Regions from separate parts of the Paenibacillus sp. FSL R10-2748 genome, predicted to be linked through region 1. Evidence: riboswitches for the same ligand, from Rfam matches in the RefSeq annotation. Region 1 holds a riboswitch; each other region holds the start of a gene.
The links. Region 1 has a riboswitch for thiamine pyrophosphate ahead of NSS66_RS06975 (thiamine phosphate synthase). Riboswitches for the same ligand answer to the same signal wherever they lie in the genome.

Region 1 (3,125 bases):
GAACGTATAGATAAGCCTGAAGAAGCTGCGAAGCCAACCTTTCAATTCAAAGAAGCACGTGCAAGCGGAAAGACGGTATTTGAGGGTATTGATTTTGAGATTGGTTATACGCATGCCCTTTTGCCTAAAATGTCCATGACGATTGAACGTGGCGAAAAGATTGCTATTGTTGGCTACAACGGTGTCGGTAAATCGACATTGCTCAAAACCATATTGGGAAAAATACCGCCAATCAGTGGAAAAACCTATCAAGGTGATTTTTTGCAGCCCGCTTATTTTGAGCAGGAAGTAAAGGCGGAGAAAATAACACCGATTGACGATGTGTGGAATGAATTCCCACATTTGAACCAGCATGAGGTACGAGCGCATTTGGCGCGTTGCGGTTTAAAGAATGAGCATATCACGCGTCCGCTATCTGCGCTCAGTGGTGGAGAACAGGCTAAAGTCCGTCTTTGCAAACTGTTAATGCGTGAAAGCAACTGGGTACTGTTCGATGAGCCTACCAACCACTTGGATGTTAAAGCTAAGGATGAGCTGAAACGTGCCTTGAAGGAATACAAAGGGACCGTATTGCTTGTATCTCACGAACCGGACTTTTACGAGGATTGGGTAACCAAAACGTGGAATGTGGAAGAGTGGTCAAGTAAAGTTAACTAACATCAACTAAATCCAATTCTGCATATTTCACACGAAGTGGGGTTTGCAGAATTAGGAAAATATGCTAAGCTATCTTTAGCTTATACAATAAAATAGTCACACTAGGGGAGCCGCCCATGCGGCTGAGACGGAATAAATGGATTTCGGACCCTTTGCACCTGATCTGGGTTATGCCAGCGTAGGGAAGTGAGCGCCGTACAAACAAGGCAACACCATCTTATTTTTGTTTGTGCGTGGGACGATACACGTATACGGATATCATTGTCCGTTCGATTATTGGACGTTCGTTAAACCACTTCCTTGGGGAAGTGGTTTTTTTGCGTTTCGTCACTTTAAGTTGTTCGAGCTTCCGTAGACGATTCACATACAATCCCCTTTCATTACTGCTGGTAGACGTGACTGGCTAAGCTTAGATCTTTTAGTCCAATGTGAGGTGAAGACAAAATCGAATTACACGCAATTTCGATGGAAAAGGGCACTTTTGCACAAGCCGCCCAAGTGGCTGCTGTGATTTGTCCGTATGTTCATTATGTACACGCGCGTTTAAAACAGAATGGTGCCTCTGCATTGCTTTCTTTGACTCGCAGCATGGTGGAGCAGGGAGTTTCTTTGCAACAAATTGTAGTAAATGATCGTGTGGATGTAGCTTTACTTACTTTGGTTGGAGCCGTCCAGCTACCAGCTAATGGATTACCTGTAGCGGATGTGAAAAGCCTACTTCCAAAGGGTACACGCTGTGGAGTATCTGTGCATTCCTTGGAGGAGGCGCAGACTGCCGAGCGGGCAGGAGCGGACTATGTACTTTATGGTCACGTATATGAGACCCATTGTAAGCCCGGTATTGTACCGCGGGGTTTAGCTCAGCTTGAACATATTTGCAGGCTGTCGAACATTCCGGTGATCGCGCTGGGCGGCATACAACCGCACCATATCCCGGAGCTTTATAGGGCCGGAGCAAGCGGAATTGCGGTGATGTCTGGTATATGGAAGGCTGAGTCGCCCGTTGCAGCTGCGATGGAATATAGGCGAATGGCAGATCTTGTAGTTCACAGCCTGTAGCGAGAAAACGAGAGTAGAGGCAAGCTGAAAGCAGAATGGTTTATGGAGAGGAGACACGAAACAAATGCCAAAGATACACACAGAGGCAAGAGCGATAGGACACGCTGAATGCTTGGTCATAGGTGGAGGTGTCATCGGCAGTTCCATTGCTTATCATGTGGCCAAGGAGGGAAGAAGTACGATCTTGCTGGAACGATTGATCCCGGGTGAGGGAGCCTCAGGAGCAGCGGTTGGAATGCTGGCAGCGGAAAGTGAAGAGTTCACCGACTCTGAGCTGGCACGATTTGCTCGCATAAGTCGAGACGCATTCCCTGAGCTTGTCTGTGATCTGGAGCGTTTGTCGGGTATTTCGGTGGAATTCCGTACAGAAGGATTTGTGACCCCTTTCCATACGGAAACTGAAGGCCAAAAACGCTGGAAAGCTGCTAAAACGCGAGAGGATGATTGCCCTATCTGGTGGGATGCGAGGGAATTGGCCCGACGAATTCCAGGTTTGGATGAACAAGCGATCGGGGCAATATATCGTTCAAAGGAGACACAAGTGGCTCCTGTCCAGCTTTGTCGTGCTTATGCAGGTGCTGCTGCGGTGCTGGGGGCAACGGTATGGTCTGGTACACAGGCAGAGCAACTGGTCATACAGGATGGTCGAGTTTGCGGTGTCCGAACAGATAGTGGCTTTTTTTCCTGCGATCAGGTCATTATTGCTGGAGGCTTGGATAGCATGAAATTGCTAGCGCAGGTTGGATTTGAATATCCACTTTATCCGGTCAAGGGCGAAGCGGTAGCGGTCTCCTTGAAGGATCACCCGTTAGAATACACCATTTATGCTGATGATATTTACCTCGTGCCTAAACAGAATAACGAGCTTTGGATTGGGGCAACGAGCCTTCCGCATCAATATGACGAAGAGGTGACCGTAGGAGGCTTGGAGGGGTTGCTGGCACGTGCCTCTGCTTGGCTGCCGCGCGTCCGTGAAGCTTCTTTTATACGCACTTGGGCGGGCTTACGTCCGCAGGCCGCATCAGGTCATCCTTTTATAGGCACTGTCCCTGGGGTCGAGGGCGTATATGCTGCCGTCGGGCATTATCGCAACGGTGTCCTGCTGAGTGATGCTACCGGGCGTGCGATGGCAGCTATGCTTAATGGGGCTGGTGCGGCTGAACTTGGGATAAGTAGATTTTCTTCTGAGCTCCTCAAGGAGGAAAGCTTATGAAGCTGACGATTAACGGCCAGAGCCTGACCTTTTCTAATCGAATCACTCATGTGGATCAATTGCTACATGAGCTTGATGTAAAGGTGAAAACCGTAGTGGTAGAGCTGAATCGGCGTATATTGACCCGTGAAGATCATGATGAAGCGGTACTGAAGGATGGAGATTGCCTAGAGATTGTACATTTTGTGGGAGGCGG
Region 2 (3,125 bases), on a different contig from region 1:
CAACGTGCTTGAACCGCAGCAGACGGGGATTAAAGAGTGGGGTGGACGGCTCCTGAACAGCGGTCTGTAGCTGAGCGTTGCGCTGGGATGTCGAAATCATGTAAGAGCCTCCTTATATAAAATTGATCTTCGTTTCATAGAATTTAGGTATAATTCCACTTGAAAATAGTAGTGTAGATCCGTATAGATACCTATTATCGTATGATGGGGATTATCCAAAGTCAACGCCTGAACCGGAAAAGTAAAAATGATGCAAAGAATTGTCGATGTTTGTTCTCGTTCTGTAATATGGTTGTCACAAAAACATCGGTTTACAGTAGCCGCGACTATTCTATATAATTTATGTAACCATGTTTCATAGTGTGAAACGAATATGGATACAAGAGGAGCGGTTCACGATGGAAGACCGTAAATTAACCGTTCGCGCTGTAGAGCGTGCACTTGATATACTGCTGTGTTTTACCGCAGATTCGGATCTTGGCCTGACGGAGATTGCCTCCAAAATTGGTCTACATAAAAGCACGGTTCATCGGCTGCTGACTACGTTGGAGGATCGGGGCTTTGTCGTTCGGAATGCCGAAACGGAAAAATATCGACTTGGCTTCCGCATTTGGGAGCTATCCACGCACTTGTCCCAAAGCGACGAGCCGGCGGTGTTGTTACAGCCTGCAATGGAAGGACTACGTGATCGTCTGGGCGAGACGGTCAGCTTGTACTTACGTGACGGCAGCATGCGTATTCGCATACAAGCCGTGCAGAGCAATCAGGCGATCCGCAGGGTTGCGCCTGTAGGTGCGCGTATGCCGCTGGCTGTAGGGGCCTCCAGCAAAGTGCTGGCAGCCTTTATGCCGCCGCAGGAGCTGGAAGCCCTGCTAAGCGGGGATGAATGGCCGTCCTCAGTAGACCCGGAGGTCTATAAAGCCCAGCTGCAGGACATTCGCGAGAAGGGCTATGCGACCAGCTATGAAGAACGGGAGCCAGGGGCTGCTGCTGTGGCTGCCCCAATTGTAAACCGGAAGGGACAGGTCACTGCGGCTTTATCTGTATCCGGTCCGGTCAGTCGGCTTGCACCCGAGACGCTACATGACTTTGCTCCGATTTTGATTGAAGCGGCGAAGGAAATGGGGCTTATGCTTCCGTAACAAGAATGAACACAGTTGAAGCAAGCAGAGTGATTTGATGGGGAGCGTCTCCTTGGTAAAGGGAACCTAGAAGGGTTGCCAAAGCCATAAATTTAAAGTAGTCTGGTAAGGATGGCGGGATATCTGTTATAGCCGCCTCATGTGAATAGAAGTATCACAGTTACTGGGGGAGCCTGTAATGCCGGGCTGAGATGGAATCGTGCAAGATTCCGGACCCTTTGCACCTGATCTGGATCATACCAGCGTAGGGAAGTAATCGGCCATTGAAATGTATACGCGGCTGCTGTCTACGGTGACGCATTGGAATAGGATTATTCCACATGCGTACTGTCTGGATAGCTGCCTCGTTAGATTAGCCGGTTCCCTGGGGAACCGGCTTTTTTGCATAGATCAGCGCCACCCTGGGAATGGTTCCGGATCGGTGTGTCATTTCATCGAAACGGGAGGAATGGACAATGAAGCCGACAGAAGTAGAAGGAACAAAAGGAACAGAATTGAAATCAACAGAAGTAAGATTGGTAGGAACAAAAGAAGTTGAGGTAGAGAAGACAAACGGGGAGCAAGCCAGAGGGGTAACGCCCTTTCCAGGGAGCCGTAAGGTATATATTCAAGGCTCACGGCCGGACATTGCCGTGCCAGAGCGCGAAATTGCTCTTCATCCTACACATACGCCGCAGGGCACGGAGCATCATGAGCCATTGCGTGTGTACGATACGAGCGGTCCCATGACCGACGAAGCCTATCAGGTCGATATCCGTCAGGGCCTGCCTCCATTACGGCGAGCTTGGGCCCTGGAACGGGGCGATGTGGAGGCTTACGAGGGACGCGCCGTCAAACCGGAGGATAATGGACTGAAACCTGGCTCCAAACGGGAGACAGTTGAATTTCCCGGCGTGACCAACCGTCCGCTTCGTGCTTCGCAAGGTCGTACAGTGACGCAAATGCATTATGCGCGGCAAGGGATCATTACGCCCGAAATGGAATTTGCGGCGATCCGCGAAGGGGTGGAGCCTGAGTTTGTACGGCAGGAGTTGGCGGCTGGACGAGCCATTTTGCCTTCGAATATCAATCACCCGGAAAGTGAGCCAATGGTCATTGGGCGTCATTTTCACGTGAAGATCAATGCGAACATTGGTAATTCTGCGGTTACCTCCTCCATCGAGGAGGAAGTGGAGAAAATGACCTGGGCTGTGCGTTGGGGCTCGGATACAGTTATGGACCTGTCCACAGGCCGTAATATCCATACAACACGTGAATGGATCATTCGGAATTCTCCTGTACCGATTGGGACTGTACCGCTGTATCAGGCACTTGAAAAGGTGAACGGCGAAGCAGAAGCGCTGACGTGGGAGCTGTATCGCGATACGCTGATTGAGCAGGCGGAGCAGGGAGTGGACTATTTTACAATTCATGCGGGTGTATTGCTGAGGTATATACCGATGACGGCGAATAGAATGACGGGAATTGTATCCCGTGGTGGGTCGATCATGGCAGCCTGGTGCCTTGCGCACCATCAGGAGAATTTTTTGTATACGCATTTTGAAGAAATCTGCGAAATTATGAAAGCCTATGATGTGGCCTTTTCTCTCGGGGATGGTCTACGTCCGGGTAGCATCTATGATGCGAATGATGAAGCACAGTTTGCAGAGCTGGAAACGTTGGGCGAGCTAACGCAAATCGCCTGGAAGCATGATGTTCAGGTCATGATTGAAGGGCCAGGACATGTCCCTATGCATAAAATCAAAGAGAATGTGGATTTACAAATGGAGATTTGTAAGGAAGCTCCTTTCTATACCTTGGGACCGCTCACGACGGATATTGCCCCCGGATATGATCATATTACCTCAGCCATCGGGGCGGCGATGATCGGTTGGTTCGGGACGTCCATGCTGTGTTATGTTACGCCTAAGGAGCATTTGGGTCTGCCGAATAAGGATGATGTCCGCGAGGGTGTCATTACCTACAAAATTGCGGCACATGCTG
Region 3 (3,125 bases), on a different contig from region 1:
ATTAAAAAAATATGGTGGTTTAAGGCGGGGAGACCGCTTCGCGGTTCATTTGATCTTACGATCGCTTCGCTTCTCCAGATTCAAATGAACCACTACGCTGCCAACCGCCTTAAAAGCACCCTATTTTTAAAGCTGGTTTGTGTGGCATTTTTAACACACAAGCGCACCTACTTAGCGCTTAGATAATATGAAAAGCTAAAGAATAAACCAAGTAGAACGAGAACGAAGTGGGCGGAATGGTGCTGTACAAGCGTTAGCGTTCGCCTTTGTACCCAGATTTCAACCTCTGGATATTCATAAAAGAAATCTGGGTACAGCAGCGATGGGAAGCACCATCCGACTGCGTAGTGGCGCTTTGTTCACTTCTCTAGATCAGTCTTATTTAGCGTTTTAACAAATGATCAACGCTTGGGCAGGAAACCGTTTGTGAAGGCTTTATCGACTTCCAAAGGCTTGCTGAGCAGCTTGCGTTCGTACATCCAGTCCGAATAGTTTTGCCATACCTCCGCTTTTTGCACACCCCATTGCGCGGCATCGTCCTGATAACGCGGGCTTAGCCATTTTTGGCTGGCAAGTACCAGTTTTTTATCCAGCTCCGGTACAGCTTTGCTTAAGATGTCTGCGGCTTCTTCCGGATGAGCGATAGTGTATTCATAGCCTTGTGCGGTAGCGTCCATGAACGCTTTGACCAGCTCGGGATCATTTTTTATTGTCTGTTCGTTGCTCACAATTACAGGTGTATAGTAATCGAGGCTTTTGGAATAATCTTTTACATACAGCATATCCAATGGCTCACCTCGAAGCTGGGCCTCGATTCCGGTCCATGCGTAGAAAATCCAGGCAAAGTCGATATCCCGCTTCACGGCTGTAAAATAGTCTGCATTGCCCATGTTGATGATCTTCACTTTGCTCACATCGCCTTTGTCTGAATCCATGATGGATTTCATGACCGCTTCTTCTACGGGAGAGCCCCAACCGCCGTATTTTTTACCTTCAAAATCTTTCGGGCTCTTAATTCCACGATCTACCGGGGCTGCGAAGCCTGAGGTATTATGCTGAATCACCGCAGCGATGGATACAAGCGGCACGCCTTGCGTACGAGCCTGTGTGACGCCTTCTTGGTAGCTGATACCAAAAGGTGCAGCATTAGAAGCAACCATTTGATCAGCTCCGCCTGAACCAGGTTGAACAATTTGGACATTCAAACCCGCTTTTTCGTAAAATCCTTTGTCCTTAGCGACATAGAGTCCCGTATGATTCGTATTGGGTGTCCAGTCGAGCACGACTTTAACATCTTTGAGCCCCTTTGCCGGAGTAGACGTTTGAGTGTCGGTAGCGGGAGCCGCTTCTTGGGATGTGGGGGGACTTCCACCGCAAGCGGTCAGGGTCAGGGCCATGAGCCACAGACTGATCAGTCCCAGGCTTAATATTTTCATGCGCTTCATCGTTGTGTTCTCTCCTTTAATTACCCGTTATCCGTCCAATCAGACAGCTTAAGTTACCCATTTTCTAAAAATAACATCTGCCGGATGCGATCTTTCCAACAACTTAATCTTCAACAAAAAAAGCGCCCCGAGTTTCCGGGACGCTTGCGCTTGTATATACCAAAGTAAGGGATGGTCCTATGTAAAAAAGGCACATCTTGCTTAAGCATTCCTACGCTGGCATTACCCAGATCAGGTTGTAAGGGTCAGTGTCTTGGGACACACTCTCAGCCGGCCGATTCCAGCACCCCTGGCATTGTATGGTTTAATGGGTTCATTTATTCGGGTTTACTACGACGATTATATGCCTTGAATGCGGGTCTGTCCAGCATGAAGGGAGAGGTGACGGTTCATTTGCCGAACGACAGGGTACACTTTTACTGTGAGCTTTGATCTGAAAATGAGCATGAATCAATTCGATTCGATCCGGTCATGTTATTTTCAGAACAGCTACGCAAGTAGGTTCAGATGGGCTGGTGCCCAATGGCGTGGCCGTAGAGAATTCTAATTCGTGAAAAGGAGTTGTTGTACTGTGGGTAAAACGGAAACATTGGATCGCAACCAACTGGAACAAGCCATTGTGAAGGCTTTGGATAACAACAAATTTTGCTCGTTAGGTACGGTAGAGGGTGGCAAACCGAAAGTACGCTATATGGCCCTTTTTAACGATGGAATGAACATTCATCTGGCGACAGATCGCAAAACGCATAAAGTAGAGGAGCTAAAGGACAATCCGAATGCTTATCTGCTGCTGGGTTATGAAGTTGGCGGTACGAAGGAAGTCGTAGAAGTGGAGGCTACCGTCCAGATCACAGCTGATGAGGGGCTGCGCAAACAAGTGTGGAACGATTCCTTGAAGGAATGGTTTTCCGGACCGGATGATCCCGATTATGTCATTCTGGACGTGAATCCGACACGCATTGAGTATGTGGGTCAGCAATCTGAGCGCCAGGTTTGGAAGAAGTAATACGAATATAAATGGATAAGCCGGTGAATCTCCGAGTTTTTTAGGAGGTTTGCTGGCTTTTTATTTTTTGAGAAAATTAATTATTTTTTCATAAATAATTTAAGTAAATGACTACTCTTTTATCTGGCGTTGGATTAAAATAGAAATGGTGGGTTCATGGCTTACATATATGTGCAAAAGTATGTATATGAGGCATACACCTTAATGAGGAGGGGTATATTTTGTTATTTCGTAAAAATTGGTTTAAAGGGTTTACAGCAGCAGTTGTGGCTTGTAGCATGCTGGTGTTTTCGGCCGCTCCATCCTGGGCAGCTAGCGATTCTCGCGATAGCGCTACGGTGAATTTGCGGATCATGGAAACAACGGATATTCATGCGTCGCTGATGAACTATGATTACTATTCAGACAAAGAAACCAACGAATATGGCTTGATTAGCACAGCTGGTTTGATCCAACAGGCGCGTAGTGAAACAAGAAACAGCATGCTGTTCGATAACGGTGATTTGTTACAGGGCAATCCATTAGGCGATTATATGGCCAGAAACAAAACCTATGAAAAAGAAGGCGGTGTCCATCCAGTCTACAAGATGATGAACTTGATGGGCTATGATGCGGCGACAGTGGGTAACCACGAATTCAACTACGGTCTCGATTTTCTGGAGAAATCGCTCAAG
Region 4 (3,125 bases), on a different contig from region 1:
CATTCATCCTGGGCGGGTGCTGCCAATTGTACTGGATGTAGGCACGAATAATGAAAAGCTGCTGAATGATCCACTGTACATCGGAAACCGCCATAAACGAGTTCGCGGAGAAGCCTATAACCAGTTTATTGATACTTTTATCAGCAAAACGTTAGCGCAATTCCCGAAGGCGCTTTTACATTGGGAAGATGTGGGTAGCGTTAATGCGCGCCATATTATAGGAAAATACGGTCAAAGCATACTCACCTTCAACGATGATATACAAGGTACAGGAGCAGTGACCCTGGCTGCGATTCTTTCGGCGGTGGGTGTCACCAAGACTCCGCTGCGTGAACAAAAAATACTTGTTTTCGGCCCAGGGGCTGCAGGGATCGGTAACGCTGATCAAATTCGGGGCGCTATGATCGAGGATGGCCTTTCCGTAGATGATTCATTCAAGTCCTTTTGGGCCTTTGATTATCGCGGGCTGTTAACGGAAGATATGGAAGACGTATTGGAGTATCAGAAACCGTATGTGCGCAAAAAGGATGAAGTCAGCTCATGGACCCGGTCGGGTGACGGCAAAATACCGCTACTGGAGGTCATCCGTCAGGTGAAGCCTACGATATTGATTGGAACTTCCGGTGTAGCAAGTGCCTTTTCTGAAGAGATCATCAAGGAGATGGCAAAGCATGTAGAACGCCCGATCATTATGCCCATGTCCAATCCTACAAACCTTGCAGAAGCAGTACCCGAGGATTTGATCCGGTGGACAGATGGCAGAGCACTGATCGCAACCGGAAGTCCTTTTGAGCCCGTTACCTATAACGATACAAATTTTGAGATTGGACAGGCGAACAATGCCTTTGTTTTTCCGGGACTGGGTCTGGGTGCGATTGTGGTTAAAGCCAAAAGGATTACCCCTGCGATGTTTACAGCGGCAGCAGTTGCTGTTGCCAATGGTGTAGATTCGAATACGCCTGGCGGTGCGCTACTCCCTCATATCCGAAAATTACGCGAAGTTTCGTACGCTGTTGCGATTGCGGTTGCAAAAGCCGCGATTCAGGATCAGGTAGCGCAGGCGCACATTTCAGATGTGGAACAAGCTATACAAGATGCAATGTGGAAACCGGAATATGCCAAGGTCAAAGCAGTGGAAAGTGTAATTCATCATCCTCACTAAGCCCAAAACACCTAACTAGAGGAAATTTAATATTTTGCACACTATGTTTGACATAGCGTATGAACGTATGTACAGTAATAGTCAAAAGAATAGAAGTCCACTAGGGGAGCCAATATGGCTGAGACAAGAATGTATCTTGGACCCTTTGAACCTGATCTAGTTCGTACTAGCGTAGGAAAGTGGAGCCTTCGTATATAAGGTTTCAAGCGTTTTTTGCGTATTGGGCCTATTGTTGAAGCCGCTCCATTTTTCCGGGGCGGCTTTTTAGCGTTGTTCCGGAATTATATTCTTACAGGACTTCTTGCTCTTCAATTTAATGGAGGTGGGGAAATTGAGTTTTACACAAGAACTCCGTCGGCAGGCGGACGGCATTTTTCAAGCGATTTTTGAGCATCCCTTTGTGAGAGGTATTGCTGAAGGAAGTTTGACAAGGGGACAGCTGATTCACTATGTAAAACAGGACTTTGAATATTTGAACGCCTACATGCGGATATACGGCATCGCAATCTCCAAATGCACGAATCGGGAGGACATGGCTGTATTTAATGAACAAATCTCTTTTATTCTCCACAGCGAGGTTCATCCGCATCAAAATTTCTGTGCTGTCGCAGGGGTGAGCTATGAAGAGTTGCAGGGATATCCGCTCGCTCCGTCGGCTCATCACTATATCCGTCACATGCTGACGGTTGCGCATGAGGGCAGCCTGGGCGAGATCTTGGCTGTGCTGCTGCCATGTATGTGGACGTATGCCGAGATTGGTCGCAGGCTGCTGGATGAAGTAAAGCCGGATGAGTCTCATCCGTTCTATGAATGGATGGGCTTCTATGGAGACCAGCTTGATGATACAACACTCAAGTTCCGAGAACGTGTAGATGCTTGGGCGGAAGGCGCAACGGCTGCTGAGCGAGAGCGGATGATTGAGCATTTTATACTGAGCTGCCAGCTGGAATATAAGTTCTGGGACATGGCCTATAAGCAGGAAGAATGGCCGGTCCAGATACAGGCAGCGGTCTTGGAATAGTCAGCTTGGCAATTCGATGCGTGAAGTACAGTTAATGCCCTGTTGAACCACCAACTATAGAGAGGATAATCATTATGAGTACATGGGAAAAAAGTTATTCGGATCTCCTGACGAAGGTACAAAACAGCAAACCCCTCGTTCACAATATGACCAATGTGGTAGTCACTAACTTTACGGCCAACGGCCTGTATGCATTGGGCGCCTCCCCGGTGATGGCCTATGCACCCGAGGAAGTAGCAGACATGGCAAAAATAGCGGGAGCCGTCGTGTTAAACATCGGTACGCTGAACCGCGAACTGGTGGATGCCATGATCATTGCTGGACAATCGGCGAATGCACACGGTGTTCCGGTCCTGCTAGATCCGGTCGGTGCGGGAGCAACGAGCTTTAGAACTGAGTCGGCACTGCGAATCCTGAGAAAAGTCAAAATCTCATTGGTGCGGGGCAATGCAGCCGAAGTCGCGCATCTTGTTGGAGAAGCGCGTGAGATTAAAGGCGTAGATGCTGGTGACAGTGCTGACAGCGGAAATGTCGATCTGGCAATTCGGGCTGCTCGAACGCTCAATACAATGGTTGTCATTACTGGAAAAGAGGACGTCATCACCGATGGGGCCGAAGTACGAATGATTAGCGGTGGAGACGCGCTGCTCACGAAGGTAACCGGAGCAGGCTGCCTGCTGACCTCTGTGTTAGGTGCCTTTGCAGCTGTTGAACCCAACCTGCTGCTCGCAGGTACAGCAGGCTTGGCATTTTACGGTGCAGCAGCTTCCCGAGCCGCAGCACGTACCGCAGAGCTGGGGCCCGGCAGCTTCCAGATTGCCTTTCTCGACGAGCTCGCCAAACTACATACAGGTTCGCTAGAGGGGCATGTCACTGTCCGTGAAGCCGGAACAACCACAGCAGGTGGTGCGCGATGACAGACGTTCGTGTACCCAGAGCACT

Region 2: another riboswitch for thiamine pyrophosphate. It lies ahead of thiC (phosphomethylpyrimidine synthase ThiC); the one in region 1 lies ahead of NSS66_RS06975 (thiamine phosphate synthase).
Region 3: another riboswitch for thiamine pyrophosphate. It lies ahead of NSS66_RS16355 (ABC transporter substrate-binding protein); the one in region 1 lies ahead of NSS66_RS06975 (thiamine phosphate synthase).
Region 4: another riboswitch for thiamine pyrophosphate. It lies ahead of tenA (thiaminase II); the one in region 1 lies ahead of NSS66_RS06975 (thiamine phosphate synthase).

What each region holds. Positions count from the first base shown of each region.
Region 1 is NZ_JBBOTK010000002.1:138,769-141,893, reverse strand. It holds gene NSS66_RS06980 (ABC-F family ATP-binding cassette domain-containing protein) at 1-657, shown strand, start outside; TPP riboswitch at 751-859, shown strand; gene NSS66_RS06975 (thiamine phosphate synthase) at 1,123-1,716, shown strand; gene thiO (glycine oxidase ThiO) at 1,781-2,929, shown strand; gene thiS (sulfur carrier protein ThiS) at 2,926-3,125, shown strand, end outside.
Region 2 is NZ_JBBOTK010000005.1:413,161-416,285, forward strand. It holds gene NSS66_RS17945 (alpha/beta hydrolase) at 1-100, opposite strand, end outside; gene NSS66_RS17950 (IclR family transcriptional regulator) at 399-1,142, shown strand; TPP riboswitch at 1,298-1,410, shown strand; gene thiC (phosphomethylpyrimidine synthase ThiC) at 1,598-3,125, shown strand, end outside.
Region 3 is NZ_JBBOTK010000005.1:54,632-57,756, forward strand. It holds gene NSS66_RS16355 (ABC transporter substrate-binding protein) at 402-1,445, opposite strand; TPP riboswitch at 1,637-1,746, opposite strand; gene NSS66_RS16360 (pyridoxamine 5'-phosphate oxidase family protein) at 2,017-2,451, shown strand; gene NSS66_RS16365 (bifunctional 2',3'-cyclic-nucleotide 2'-phosphodiesterase/3'-nucleotidase) at 2,673-3,125, shown strand, end outside.
Region 4 is NZ_JBBOTK010000006.1:102,195-105,319, forward strand. It holds gene NSS66_RS18565 (NAD-dependent malic enzyme) at 1-1,162, shown strand, start outside; TPP riboswitch at 1,255-1,357, shown strand; gene tenA (thiaminase II) at 1,494-2,183, shown strand; gene thiM (hydroxyethylthiazole kinase) at 2,258-3,100, shown strand; gene thiD (bifunctional hydroxymethylpyrimidine kinase/phosphomethylpyrimidine kinase) at 3,097-3,125, shown strand, end outside.